DNA from 2 places in the Streptomyces sp. AHA2 genome. Region 2 is predicted to be linked to the other one. Evidence: riboswitches for the same ligand, from Rfam matches in the RefSeq annotation. Region 2 holds a riboswitch; the other holds the start of a gene.
What was found. A riboswitch is a leader RNA that binds a small molecule or an ion and turns the genes downstream of it on or off. The one in region 2 is predicted to bind glycine.
Positions count from the first base shown of each region.

Region 1: another riboswitch for glycine. It lies ahead of gcvT (glycine cleavage system aminomethyltransferase GcvT); the one in region 2 lies ahead of gcvP (aminomethyl-transferring glycine dehydrogenase).

Region 1 is NZ_JAUQWJ010000007.1:132,582-138,522, reverse strand. It holds gene Q5694_RS16815 (L-serine ammonia-lyase) at 1-128, opposite strand, end outside; gene glyA (serine hydroxymethyltransferase) at 217-1,479, opposite strand; gene gcvH (glycine cleavage system protein GcvH) at 1,494-1,871, opposite strand; gene gcvT (glycine cleavage system aminomethyltransferase GcvT) at 1,973-3,094, opposite strand; glycine riboswitch at 3,169-3,285, opposite strand; glycine riboswitch at 3,286-3,385, opposite strand; gene Q5694_RS16795 (AAA family ATPase) at 3,609-4,277, shown strand; gene Q5694_RS16790 (enhanced serine sensitivity protein SseB) at 4,454-5,242, shown strand; gene Q5694_RS16785 (enhanced serine sensitivity protein SseB C-terminal domain-containing protein) at 5,369-5,941, shown strand, end outside.
Region 2 is NZ_JAUQWJ010000028.1:9,446-15,386, forward strand. It holds gene Q5694_RS32215 (DNA polymerase IV) at 1-1,083, shown strand, start outside; gene Q5694_RS32220 (PRC-barrel domain-containing protein) at 1,221-1,598, opposite strand; glycine riboswitch at 1,712-1,807, shown strand; gene gcvP (aminomethyl-transferring glycine dehydrogenase) at 1,984-4,869, shown strand; gene Q5694_RS32230 (ABC transporter ATP-binding protein) at 4,996-5,941, opposite strand, start outside.

The DNA.
Region 1 (5,941 bases), on a different contig from region 2:
ACGGACCCCAGGAGCTCCTCGTTGCGTAGCCGCCGGACGAACAGGCCGGCCGCGCGCATCGGCCCGACGGTGTGGGAGCTGGACGGGCCGATGCCGATCGAGAACAGGTCGAAGACCGAGATGGCCACGGGGGGAACTCCTGACTACGGGGGTGGTGCCAAGGGGGTGGGCACCGCGCCCGCTTGTGGCCGGCGCGGCGCCCGAAAGGTTTCTTCGTTACTTGTTCGGACCCGGGTACAGCGGGTGCCGGTCGGCCAGGGCCTTCACCCGGGCCTTGAGGGCCTCCGCGTCGTACGACGGCTTCAGCGCCTCGGCGATGACGTCCGCGACCTCGGCGAAGGCCTCGGCCCCGAAACCGCGGGTGGCCAGGGCCGGGGTGCCGATCCGCAGACCGGAGGTCACCATCGGCGGACGCGGGTCGTTCGGGATCGCGTTGCGGTTGACGGTGATGCCGATCTCGTGGAGCCGGTCCTCGGCCTGCTGCCCGTCCAGCTCGGAGTCGCGCAGGTCGACCAGGACCAGGTGCACGTCCGTGCCGCCGGACAGGACGTCCACACCCACGGCCCGGACGTCGTCCTTCACCAGACGCTCGGCCAGGATGCGGGCACCCTCCAGCGTACGGCGCTGGCGCTCCTTGAAGTCCTCCGAGGCGGCGACCTTGAAGGCGACGGCCTTGGCGGCGATCACGTGCTCCAGCGGACCACCCTGCTGACCGGGGAAGACGGCGGAGTTGATCTTCTTGGCCAGCTCGGCCGTGGAGAGGATCACACCGCCGCGCGGGCCGCCGAGGGTCTTGTGGGTCGTGGTGGTGACCACGTGCGCGTGCGGCACCGGGTTGGGGTGCAGCCCGGCCGCGACGAGCCCGGCGAAGTGCGCCATGTCGACCATCAGGTACGCGCCGACCTCGTCCGCGATCCGGCGGAACTCGGCGAAGTCCAGCTGCCGCGGGTACGCCGACCAGCCGGCGACGATCAGCTTCGGCCGGGACTCCTTGGCCAGCCGCTCGACCTCGGCCATGTCGACCCGGCCGTCCTCGCCCACGTGGTAGGCGACGACGTCGTAGAGCTTGCCGGAGAAGTTGATCTTCATGCCGTGGGTCAGGTGACCGCCGTGGGCGAGGTTCAGGCCCATGATCGTGTCGCCCGGCTTGAGCAGCGCGAACATCGCGGCCGCGTTGGCCTGGGCGCCGGAGTGGGGCTGCACGTTGGCGTGCTCGGCGCCGAACAGCTCCTTCACGCGGTCGATCGCGATCTGCTCGACCACGTCGACGTGCTCGCAGCCGCCGTAGTAGCGGCGGCCCGGGTAGCCCTCGGCGTACTTGTTGGTGAGGACCGAGCCCTGCGCCTCCATGACCGCGACCGGGGCGAAGTTCTCCGAGGCGATCATCTCGAGCGTGGACTGCTGGCGGTGCAGCTCGGCGTCGACCGCGGCGGCCACGGCCGGGTCGAGCTCGTGCAGGGGGGTGTTCAGGACGGACATACGGCTACGACTCCTCAGCCGGCGGAGAACGCGGTGTACTCGTCGGCGGAGAGCAGGTCGCCCGGCTCGTCCGTGACCCGCACCTTGAACAGCCAGCCGCCCTCGAAGGGGGCCGAGTTCACCAGCGACGGGTCGTTCACGACGTCCTCGTTGACCTCGGTGACCTCACCGGAGACCGGGGAGTACAGGTCGGACACCGACTTGGTCGACTCCAGCTCGCCGCAGGTCTCGCCCGCGGACACCGTGTCACCGACCTCGGGGAGCTGGACGAAGACCACGTCGCCGAGCGCGTTGGCCGCGTGCTCCGTGATGCCGACCGTCGACACGCCGTCCTCGGCGGCCGACAGCCACTCGTGCTCCTTGCTGTAGCGCAGCTGCTGGGGGTTGCTCATGGCCTGGATTCTCCTGTACGCGCGGGAGTGCTGTGAAAGGGGGGACTGCTGGTGAACCGGGTGACGGTGGCCGGGCCGCGCGGGCGGCCCACGGCCAGTGTCTACTTCTGCCGCTTGTAGAACGGCAGCGCCACGACCTCGTACGGCTCGTGGCTGCCCCGGATGTCCACACCCACGCCGGACGTGCCGGGCGCGGCGTGCGCGGCGTCGACGTAGGCCATGGCGATCGGCTTGCCCAGGGTGGGGGAGGGGGCGCCGGAGGTGACCTCGCCGATCACCTCGCCGCCCGAGACGACGGCGTACCCGGCGCGCGGGACCCGGCGGCCCTCGGCGACCAGGCCGACCAGCACCCGCGGCGGGTTCTGCTCGGCCCGGGCGGCGGCTTCCTCCAGGGCCTGGCGGCCCACGAAGTCGCCCTCCTTCTCGAACTTCACCACACGGCCGAGACCGGCGTCGAAGGGCGTCAGGGAGGTGGTCAGCTCGTGCCCGTACAGCGGCATGCCGGCCTCCAGGCGCAGCGTGTCGCGGCAGGACAGGCCGCACGGGACCAGCCCGGCGTCCTCGCCGGCCTTGGTCAGGGCCTGCCACAGCTCGACGGCGTGCTCCGGCTTCACGAACAGCTCGAAGCCGTCCTCGCCGGTGTAACCGGTGCGGGCGATCAGGGCCGGCACCCCGGCGACCGTGCCGGGCAGGCCGGCGTAGTACTTCAGCCCGTCCAGGTCGGCGTCGGTGAGGGACTTCAGGATGCCGGGGGACTCCGGGCCCTGGACGGCGATCAGCGCGTAGGCGTCCCGGTCGTCGCGCACCTCGGCGTCGAACCCGGCGGCGCGCTCGGTCAGCGCGTCCAGGACGACCTGGGCGTTGGAGGCGTTGGCGACGACCATGTACTCGCTCTCGCCCAGCCGGTAGACGATCAGGTCGTCGAGGATGCCGCCGTCGGCCCGGCAGATCATGGTGTAGCGGGCGCGGCCCGGCTTCACACCGCCGATGTTGCCCACCAGGGCGTAGTCGAGGAGGGCCGCTGCCTGCGGGCCGGTGACGGTGATCTCGCCCATGTGGGACAGGTCGAAGAGCCCGGCCCTCGTGCGCACGGCGAGGTGCTCGTCGCGCTCGGAGCCGTAGCGCAGGGGCATGTCCCAGCCGGCGAAGTCGGTCATCGTCGCGCCGAGCGAGCGATGCAGGGCATCGAGCGCGGTGTGACGGAGTTCTCCTGTACTGCTCACAGTCGGTCGTCTCCCAGGGCGATGGGGGTACCTCCCGCGCGAACTCGTTCGAGCGTGGGGGAGGGCGAGGTCGTTCCTCCCCATCTGTCATCGGAACCTGAGAGGTTCGCCATGACCGCGCTGGTCCATGGCTTGCACCTTGGGTGGAGCCGGCCTGCCGGAGCAGGGGAGGGCCCGCTTTTCAGATGTGCCTCGCCCGCGCGGTAACGGGGCCTGAGAGATTCAAGGGAGGGACTTGCTCCTTCGGCGCCCCAGCGTCAGCGGTGCTGGGGACTCTCCCGCGCGGATTCAAACGGCCGGTATGCAGTTGGCGCGCCCATCATTGCACGCATCCTTCCGGCGCGGCAGGGGGACCTTTCTCAGCAAGTGCGCCGTCCCACGCGCCGGGGCCCGGAGACCTGTGGCAACCCTGTTGCAGGAACCGCACCGAAATGAGAGGCCTGCGGCATTACCGTCTCTTTACACTCGGCGGGGAGGGTACCGGCGTACCTGGCCCCAGGGGAGGACGATCACGGTGAACAGGACCAGGGCGTACGCCGCGACCACGGGCGTCGCGCTGCCCGGGCAGCCGGCCGTACCGGCCCGGGCGGCCCGCGGCCCGCTGCCGGCGGCCACCGTGCGCGACCTGCGCGAGCGCGCCGACCGCGGCCCGCGGGCGCTGGTGTTCGGCGCCCGCGACGTCGTCGTGGTCACCGGGCTGCCCGGCAGCGGCAAGTCCACGCTGATGCGGCGCACCGTCCCGGGCCGGCGCGTCGACTCCCAGGACACCCGCGACCGCTGGGAACGCCGCATGCCGCGCTTCCTGCCGTACGCGGTCTACCGCCCGCTGGTCCGCCTCTCCCACTACGCCGGGCTGCGCCGCGCCCTGCGCACCGGTGAGGGGCTGGTGGTGCACGACTGCGGCACCCAGGCCTGGGTCCGCCGCTGGCTCGCCCGCGAGGCGAGCCGCCGAGGCGGCGCCCTGCACCTGCTCCTCCTCGACGTCACGCCCGAGCAGGCCCTGGCCGGCCAGCGGGACCGGGGCCGCGGCGTCTCCCGCTACGCCTTCCGCCGCCACCGCACGGCCATGGACCGCCTCCTGCGCGCGGTGCACCGCGGCCGCCTCCCCCGGGGCTGCGCCTCCGCCGTCCTCACCGACCGGGACACGGCAGCGGCACTGCACCGGATCACGTTCACGGACTGACGCTCGACGGGACCGGGACCCGGGACCCGCCCCCCGCAGGCACGTCGGCGGCAGGGACGGAGCCCTGCCCCGGCGCGTGCGCAGGAGCGGCCCCGCAGCCCGCCCCGGCCGCGCCCGGCGTCGAGCCGTTAGCCTTCTGGCGGCACTGGCAGTGGCTCGAGGCAGGCGGTAGGCAGATGGACTTTCCGGCGGAGTTCGGGGCCGGCTTCCCGGCGCAGACGCAGACCCACTCGCACGGGGGATGGCCCGGCAACGAGCTGGAGGAGGTGCTCTCGGCCTCCCTGGGCGCCGGGCCCGCGGCCGGCGGGCGGATCGTCGAGGTGCTCGGGCGGAGCTTCGTCTGGGTCCCGCTGCCCAACGGCGGCGGCCCGCACAGCGGCCCCCTCGACCTGCCGGCCGTGGAGCTGGACGGCCAGGCGTACGTGCCGGTGTTCAGCTCCGAGGAGCAGTTCCACCTCGCCGCCGGCTCGCAGATGTCGTACACCGTCGCCCCCGCCGTGGAGTTCGCCCGCGGGCTCCCCCCGCACGCCGGCATCGTGATCAACCCCGGGGGAGTGGTCGGCATACCCCTGCCGCCCCCCGCCGTCGCCGAGCTGTGCCGGGCCGGGCGCACCCCGCTCGACGGACCCGCGAGCGGCGGCCGCGTCCGCCTCTTCGAACCCGACTGGCAGGACGACCCGGTCGACTTCCTCGCCGCCGCCTCCGCCGAGTTCGAGGCCATCGGCGTCGTCGTCACCGCCCGCCGCTGCCTCGCCGCGATCGAGACCGCCGACCCCGTGATGTTCGTGGGCGTCGAACTCTCCCAGTGGGAGGGCGACCTGCGCGCCCTGCCCCTGGAGGCGCTCACCCGGGCCGTCACCGCCGCGCCCGCCCCCTGGCCGGTCAATCTGGTGCTCCTGGACGTGACGGAGGACCCCGTGGGCGCCTGGATGAGGGAGCGGGTCCGGCCCTTCTACCAGCGGTAGCGGCCGGCACGGCGGTGCGGGCGCGTCACCGCCGCGCGCGCACCGCCCGCGCGCGGGCAAGTCCCGAGCCGGTGGGCGGGCTTAAGCTAGGTCACGGTCGAGGCGTTGTACGAAGGGGCGGTAAAGGTGAGCGCGAGCGGCACGGCCGCGGCCGGACAGGTCGAGCACATGCTGCGCCAGGTCACGCCCGGGCGCTACGACGCCTACGAGGCACTCCTGCGCGCGCTCGCGACCCCGCACACCGGCCAGATCTGGATGCTCCTGTGGCACGGCCAGGCCGGTTCCCCGGACGCCCAGTACGGAAAGATGGAGGTCGACGGCCACGGCTACGCGCCCTGCGTCACCTCCGCCCAGGAGCTGTCCGCCAGCGGCTGGAACCGCTCCTACGAGGTGATCGACGGGCTCGACGTGGCCCGCGCCCTCTACCCCGACCACTACGGCCTCTGGCTCAACCCGCACGCTCCCGGCGGCGGCGTCGGCATCCCCTGGCTCGACCTGCGGCGGATCGCCACGGGCCTGGACCGGCAGCCGGCCGGCCCCCTGCGGCTGTCCGAACCGGCCATCGAGGTCCCGCAGTTCTACGCTCTGCTCGCGCAGAACGCCCACCGCACCCCGGCCGTCCGCTCGCTGCGCCGCGCCTGGGTGCAGCCCGCGCTCGGCGCGCCGTACCTCGCCATCGGACTGGACGTGTACGACACC
Region 2 (5,941 bases):
GACATCCGCGCCGTCACGGGCCTCACCGGGTCGGTGGGGCTGGCCGCCTCCAAGATGCTCGCGAAGATCGCCTCCGAGCAGGCCAAGCCGGACGGCCTGGTGGTGATCGAGCCGGGGACCGAGCGGGCGATGCTCGGGCCGATGTCCGTGCGGACCCTGCCGGGGGTGGGCCCGGCGACGGGGGACCACCTGCGCAGGGCCGGGATCACCACGGTCGAGGAGATCGTCGAGGCCGGCGAGGACGAGCTGGTCCGGCTGCTGGGGAAGGCCCACGGGCACGGTCTGTACGCCATGGCGCTCGCCCGGGACGACCGGCCCGTGGTCGCCGAGCGGGAGGCCAAGTCGGTGTCGGTCGAGGACACCTACGACGTGGACATCCACGACCGGACGCGGGTGGGACACGAGGTGCAGCGGCTCGCCGACCGGTGCGTGCGCAGGCTGCGCGGGGCCGGGCTGTCCGGACGGACCATCGTGCTCAAGGTGCGGCGCTACGACTTCTCGACCCTCACCCGCTCGGAGACGCTGCGCGGCCCCACGGACGATCCCGCGGTGATCCGGGAGGCGGCGGCCCGGCTGCTGGACTCCGTCGACACGACGGGCGGGGTGCGGTTGCTCGGTGTGGGTGTCACCGGTCTCGCCGACTACACGCAGGAGGACCTGTTCGCGCAGGCGGCGGGGGAGCAGACCGAGGCGCGAGCACTCGCCGAGGAGCGTCCCACGGCGCCGGCCGAGGAGCAGCCGCCCTCGCTCGCCGAGCGGCGCTGGCCCGCCGGGCACGACGTGCGTCACGCCGAGTTCGGGCACGGGTGGGTGCAGGGCAGCGGCCTGGGACGGGTCACCGTGCGGTTCGAGACGCCCGCCTCCGGGCCGGGGCGGGTACGGACCTTCCGGATCGACGACCCCTTGCTGGAGCCGTCCGATCCGCTGCCGCTGGTGTTATGGAGACGTGGGGGCGGGGGAGCGGCGTCGTTGGGGACGGGGCGGGCGAGCGAGGAACGGGCGGGAGCGGACGCGGTGGCCGTGGTGGAGGACGGTGTGGCCGCCGGGCCGGAGGACCGTCCGTCCGGGGCGGCGTTGGCATAGGCAGGTCGGGTCCGCTCGGACCGGGCCCGGGGATCTGCGCCCAGCGTTCCCCTGAGGGGTTTCCTCGGCCTGGCGGCCCGGACCGTGGGCCGGGTGCCCGGTCCGAAGATGACGGGACAGATCCGCCCGGGGCCGTCCTACGCCTTCGTTTCGTCCGAGCCCGCCAGTCGGCCGAAGTCGCGGTCCGGGAGCGGGGGCGGGGCGGCGATGTCCAAACCGTAGTGGTGGTACAGCTGGAGTTCCTGCTCGGGGGAGAGGTGGCGGCCCACGCCGAAGTCGGGGGCGTCCTTGATGAGGGCGCGGTCGAAGGGGACGTGCAGCGCGCCCTCGATCAGTTCGCTGGGCTCGAGCGGGACGAACGCGTCCCTGCTGAACAGGCCGGTGCGTATCGCCGCCCACTCGGGCTCGCCGGTGGCGTCGTCGAGGTAGACCTCGTCGATGGTGCCGATCCTGGTGCCGTTGCGGTCGAACGCCTTGCGGCCGATCAGACTGCGCGGATCGATGTCGGTACGCACGGGCCCTCCACATGGTCGCAAGTCATCTGTAGACCTAACAAAACGGTACAAGCGGGGATGCGGCCACTCGAAGGCTCGTGCGTTGACCTCGCTGGTACGCTGACAGCGGCTGCTGACCCCGTGCGGGAGAGTCCTCCAGACACCACCGGAGGCGCCGAAGGAGCAAATCCTCCCCGGAATCTCTCAGGCACACGTACCGCACGGACGAGGTCACTCTGGAAAGCAGGGCGGGTGTCGACGGCTTCCGCTCTCACCGACGGTGAAAACCGGACGCCTTCGGGCGATCCGGTGAAGCTCTCAGGTTGAGATGACAGAGGGGGAGGCCGTCCGGGTACCCGCGCCGTGGTGCCCCTCGCAGGTCGCGTCAGACCAGGAGGCCTCCGCAATGACCGCCCACCGCATTCCGCTCTCCGAGCTCGAAGAGGCAGTCCCCTTCGAGCAGCGCCACATCGGGCCCGACCACGAGGCCCGCGCCAAGATGCTGGCCCACGTCGGCTACGGCTCGCTGGACGAGCTGACGGCCGCCGCGGTCCCGGCCGTGATCAAGAGCGCCGAGGCGCTGGACCTGCCGGGCGCCCGCAGCGAGGCCGAGGTGATCGCCGAGCTGCGTTCCCTCGCCGACCGCAACCAGGTGCTCGCTCCCATGATCGGCCTGGGCTACTACGGCACCCACACGCCGCCGGTCGTGCTGCGCAACGTCATGGAGAACCCGTCCTGGTACACGGCCTACACGCCCTACCAGCCGGAGATCTCGCAGGGCCGGCTCGAGGCGCTGCTGAACTTCCAGACCATGGTCGCGGACCTCACCGGACTGCCCACCTCGGGTGCCTCGCTGCTCGACGAGGGCACCGCGGCCGCCGAGGCCATGGCGCTGTCGCGGCGCCTGGGCAAGAACAAGAAGGGTCTGTTCCTGGTCGACGCGGACGCGCTGCCGCAGACCATCGCCGTCATCCAAACCCGCGCCGAGCCGGCCGGTGTCGAGGTCGTCGTCGCCGACCTCGGTGACGGAATCCCCGCCGAGATCGCCGAGCGTGAGATCAACGGCGTACTCATCCAGTACCCGGGTGCCTCCGGAGCCGTGCGGGACATCAAGCCGGTCATCGACCAGGCGCACGGGCTCGGGGCACTCGTCACGGTCGCCGCCGACCTGCTCGCGCTGACGCTGCTGAAGTCGCCCGGGGAGCTCGGCGCGGACATCGCCGTCGGGACGACCCAGCGCTTCGGCGTGCCGATGGGCTTCGGCGGCCCGCACGCCGGATACATGGCCGTCCAGGACAAGATGGCGCGCAGTCTGCCCGGGCGGCTCGTCGGCGTGTCCGTCGACGCCGACGGGAACAGGGCCTACCGGCTGGCGCTGCAGACCCGCGAGCAGCACATCCGCCGGGAGAAGGCCACCAGCAACATCTGCACCGCGCAGGTGCTGCTCGCCGTCATGGCCGGCATGTACGCCGTCTACCACGGGCCCGACGGCCTCAAGGGGATCGCGCAGCGCACCCACCGGTACGCCACCGTCCTCGCCGCCGGGCTCGCCAACGGCGGGGTCGAGGTCGTCCACGGGTCCTACTTCGACACCGTGACCGTGCGGGTCGAAGGGCGTGCCGCCGAGGTCGTCGCCGCTGCCCGGGACAACGGGGTCAACCTGCGCCTGGTCGACGCCGACCACGTCTCCGTCGCCTGCGACGAGACCACCACCCGCGCCCGGCTGCGTGCCGTGTGGGCGGCCTTCGGTGTCGAGGGCGGCGTGGAGGCCCTGGACGCCGCCGCGGACGAGGTCATCCCGACCGCCCTGCTGCGCACCGACGACTACCTGACCCACCCCGTCTTCCACCAGCACCGCTCCGAGACGGCCATGCTGCGCTACCTGCGCAAGCTGGCCGACCGGGACTACGCGCTCGACCGCGGCATGATCCCGCTGGGCTCCTGCACCATGAAGCTCAACGCGACCACGGAGATGGAGCCGGTCACCTGGCCCGAGTTCGGGCAGATGCACCCCTTCGCGCCCGCCGAGCAGGCCGCGGGGTACCTCACCCTGATCCACGAGCTCGAGGACCGTCTCGCCGAGGTCACCGGCTACGACAAGGTCTCCCTGCAGCCCAACGCCGGTTCGCAGGGCGAGCTGGCCGGTCTGCTCGCCGTACGCGGGTACCACCGGGCCAACGGAGACGAGCAGCGCACGGTGTGCCTGATCCCGTCGTCCGCGCACGGCACCAACGCGGCCAGCGCCGTCATGGCGGGCATGAAGGTCGTCGTCGTGAAGACCGCCGAGGACGGCGAGATCGACGTCGAGGACCTGCGGGCGAAGATCGAGCAGTACCGCGACGAGCTGGCCGTGCTCATGATCACCTACCCGTCCACCCACGGGGTGTTCGAGGAGCACGTCGCCGACATCTGCGCGCAGGTGCACGAGGCGGGCGGCCAGGTCTACGTCGACGGGGCCAACCTCAACGCGCTCGTCGGCCTCGCCAAGCCCGGCCACTTCGGCGGCGACGTCTCGCACCTGAACCTGCACAAGACGTTCTGCATCCCGCACGGCGGCGGCGGTCCCGGCGTGGGCCCCGTGGCGGTCCGCGAGCACCTGGCGCCGTACCTGCCGAACCACCCGCTGCAGCCGGAGGCCGGTCCGGTGACGGGCGTCGGTCCGATCTCGGCGGCTCCCTGGGGCTCGGCCGGCATCCTGCCCATCTCGTGGGCGTACGTCCGGCTGATGGGTGGTGAGGGGCTGAAGCGAGCCACCCAGGTGGCCGTGCTCAGCGCCAACTACATCGCCAAGCGGCTTGAGCCGCACTACCCGGTCCTCTACACCGGCCCGGGCGGGCTCGTCGCCCACGAGTGCATCATCGACCTGCGCCCCCTCACCAAGGCGACGGGTGTGAGCGTCGACGACGTGGCGAAGCGGCTGATCGACTACGGCTTCCACGCGCCGACGATGTCGTTCCCCGTGGCCGGGACGCTGATGATCGAGCCGACCGAGTCGGAGGACCTGGCCGAGCTGGACCGGTTCTGCGAGGCGATGATCGCCATCCGTGCGGAGATCGAGAAGGTCGGCTCCGGCGTGTGGCCCGCGGAGGACAACCCGCTGCGCGGCGCCCCGCACACCGCCGGCGCGCTCGCCGGTGAGTGGGAGCACGCCTACAGCCGCGAGGAGGCGGTCTTCCCGGCCGGGGTGTCGGCCGCCGACAAGTACTGGCCGCCGGTGCGCCGCATCGACCAGGCCTACGGCGACCGCAACCTGGTTTGCTCGTGCCCGCCGCTGGAGGCGTACGAGAACTGATCCGGCCGATCGGCCGCACCGGTCACAGGGAGGGGCTCCGCGGGTGCGGGGCCCCTCCCGTCGTGTGAGTCGCCCGGTGGTTCACGGGCCCCGGTCGGCTCGATCGAGGCGGTCGCCGGACGGGTGTCAGGCCGGGTACGCGTGTGTCTGGGTCGCCTTGACCGCCGCCCACACCGGTGCTCCGGGGCGCAGGTCGAGTTCCGCCGCCGCGACCGTGGTCAGGTCGGCGGTGAGGGGGAGTTCGCCGGTGAGGTCGGCGCGGATCTGGTCGCCGTGCGTCTCCAGCCCGGCGACCTCGCACCGCCACAGGTTGCGGGCGCTGGAGCCGGCCGGACGCTCGCGGTACAGCGTGACCGCGCCCGGCGGGAACGCCACGAAGACCGGGCCGGACAGCTCCTCGGTGGTGGTGATGGCGGGGCCCGTGCCGAGCCGGACGGTGTGTCCCTCGGCCCGTCCCCGGTAGAGGTTGAGACCGACCAGCCGGGCGATGTAGTCGGTGCGGGGGTGGCGGGCGATGTCGGCGGGGGTGCCCTCCTGGACGACCTCGCCGTGCTCGACGACGACCAGACGGTCGGCCAGCACCATGGCGTCCAGCGGGTCGTGGGTGACCAGCACGGCCACGGCCTCGAACGCGGCGAGGTGCCGGCGCAGCTGGGCGCGGACCTCCAGCCGGGTCCGGGCGTCGAGGGCCGCGAGGGGCTCGTCCAGGAGCAGCAGCCGGGGTTCCGTCGCCAGGGCCCGGGCCAGGGCCACGCGCTGGGCCTGGCCGCCGGAGAGGTGGCGGGGCTTGGCGCCGGCGTGGTCCGCCAGGCCCATGCGGTCCAGCCACCCGGCGGCCCGGACACGCGCCTCGGTCTTGCCGGCGCCCCGGCAGCGCGGGCCGAAGGCGACGTTGTCCAGCGCGGTCAGGTGCGGGAACAGCAGGTAGTCCTGGAAGACGACGCCGACCGGCCGGGCCTCGGGAGGCAAGCCGTCCAGCGTCGTGCCGTCCAGGCGCAGATGTCCGGCGGTGAGGGGGACGAGCCCGGCGAGCGCGCGCAGGGCGGTGGTCTTGCCGGCGCCGTTCGGGCCG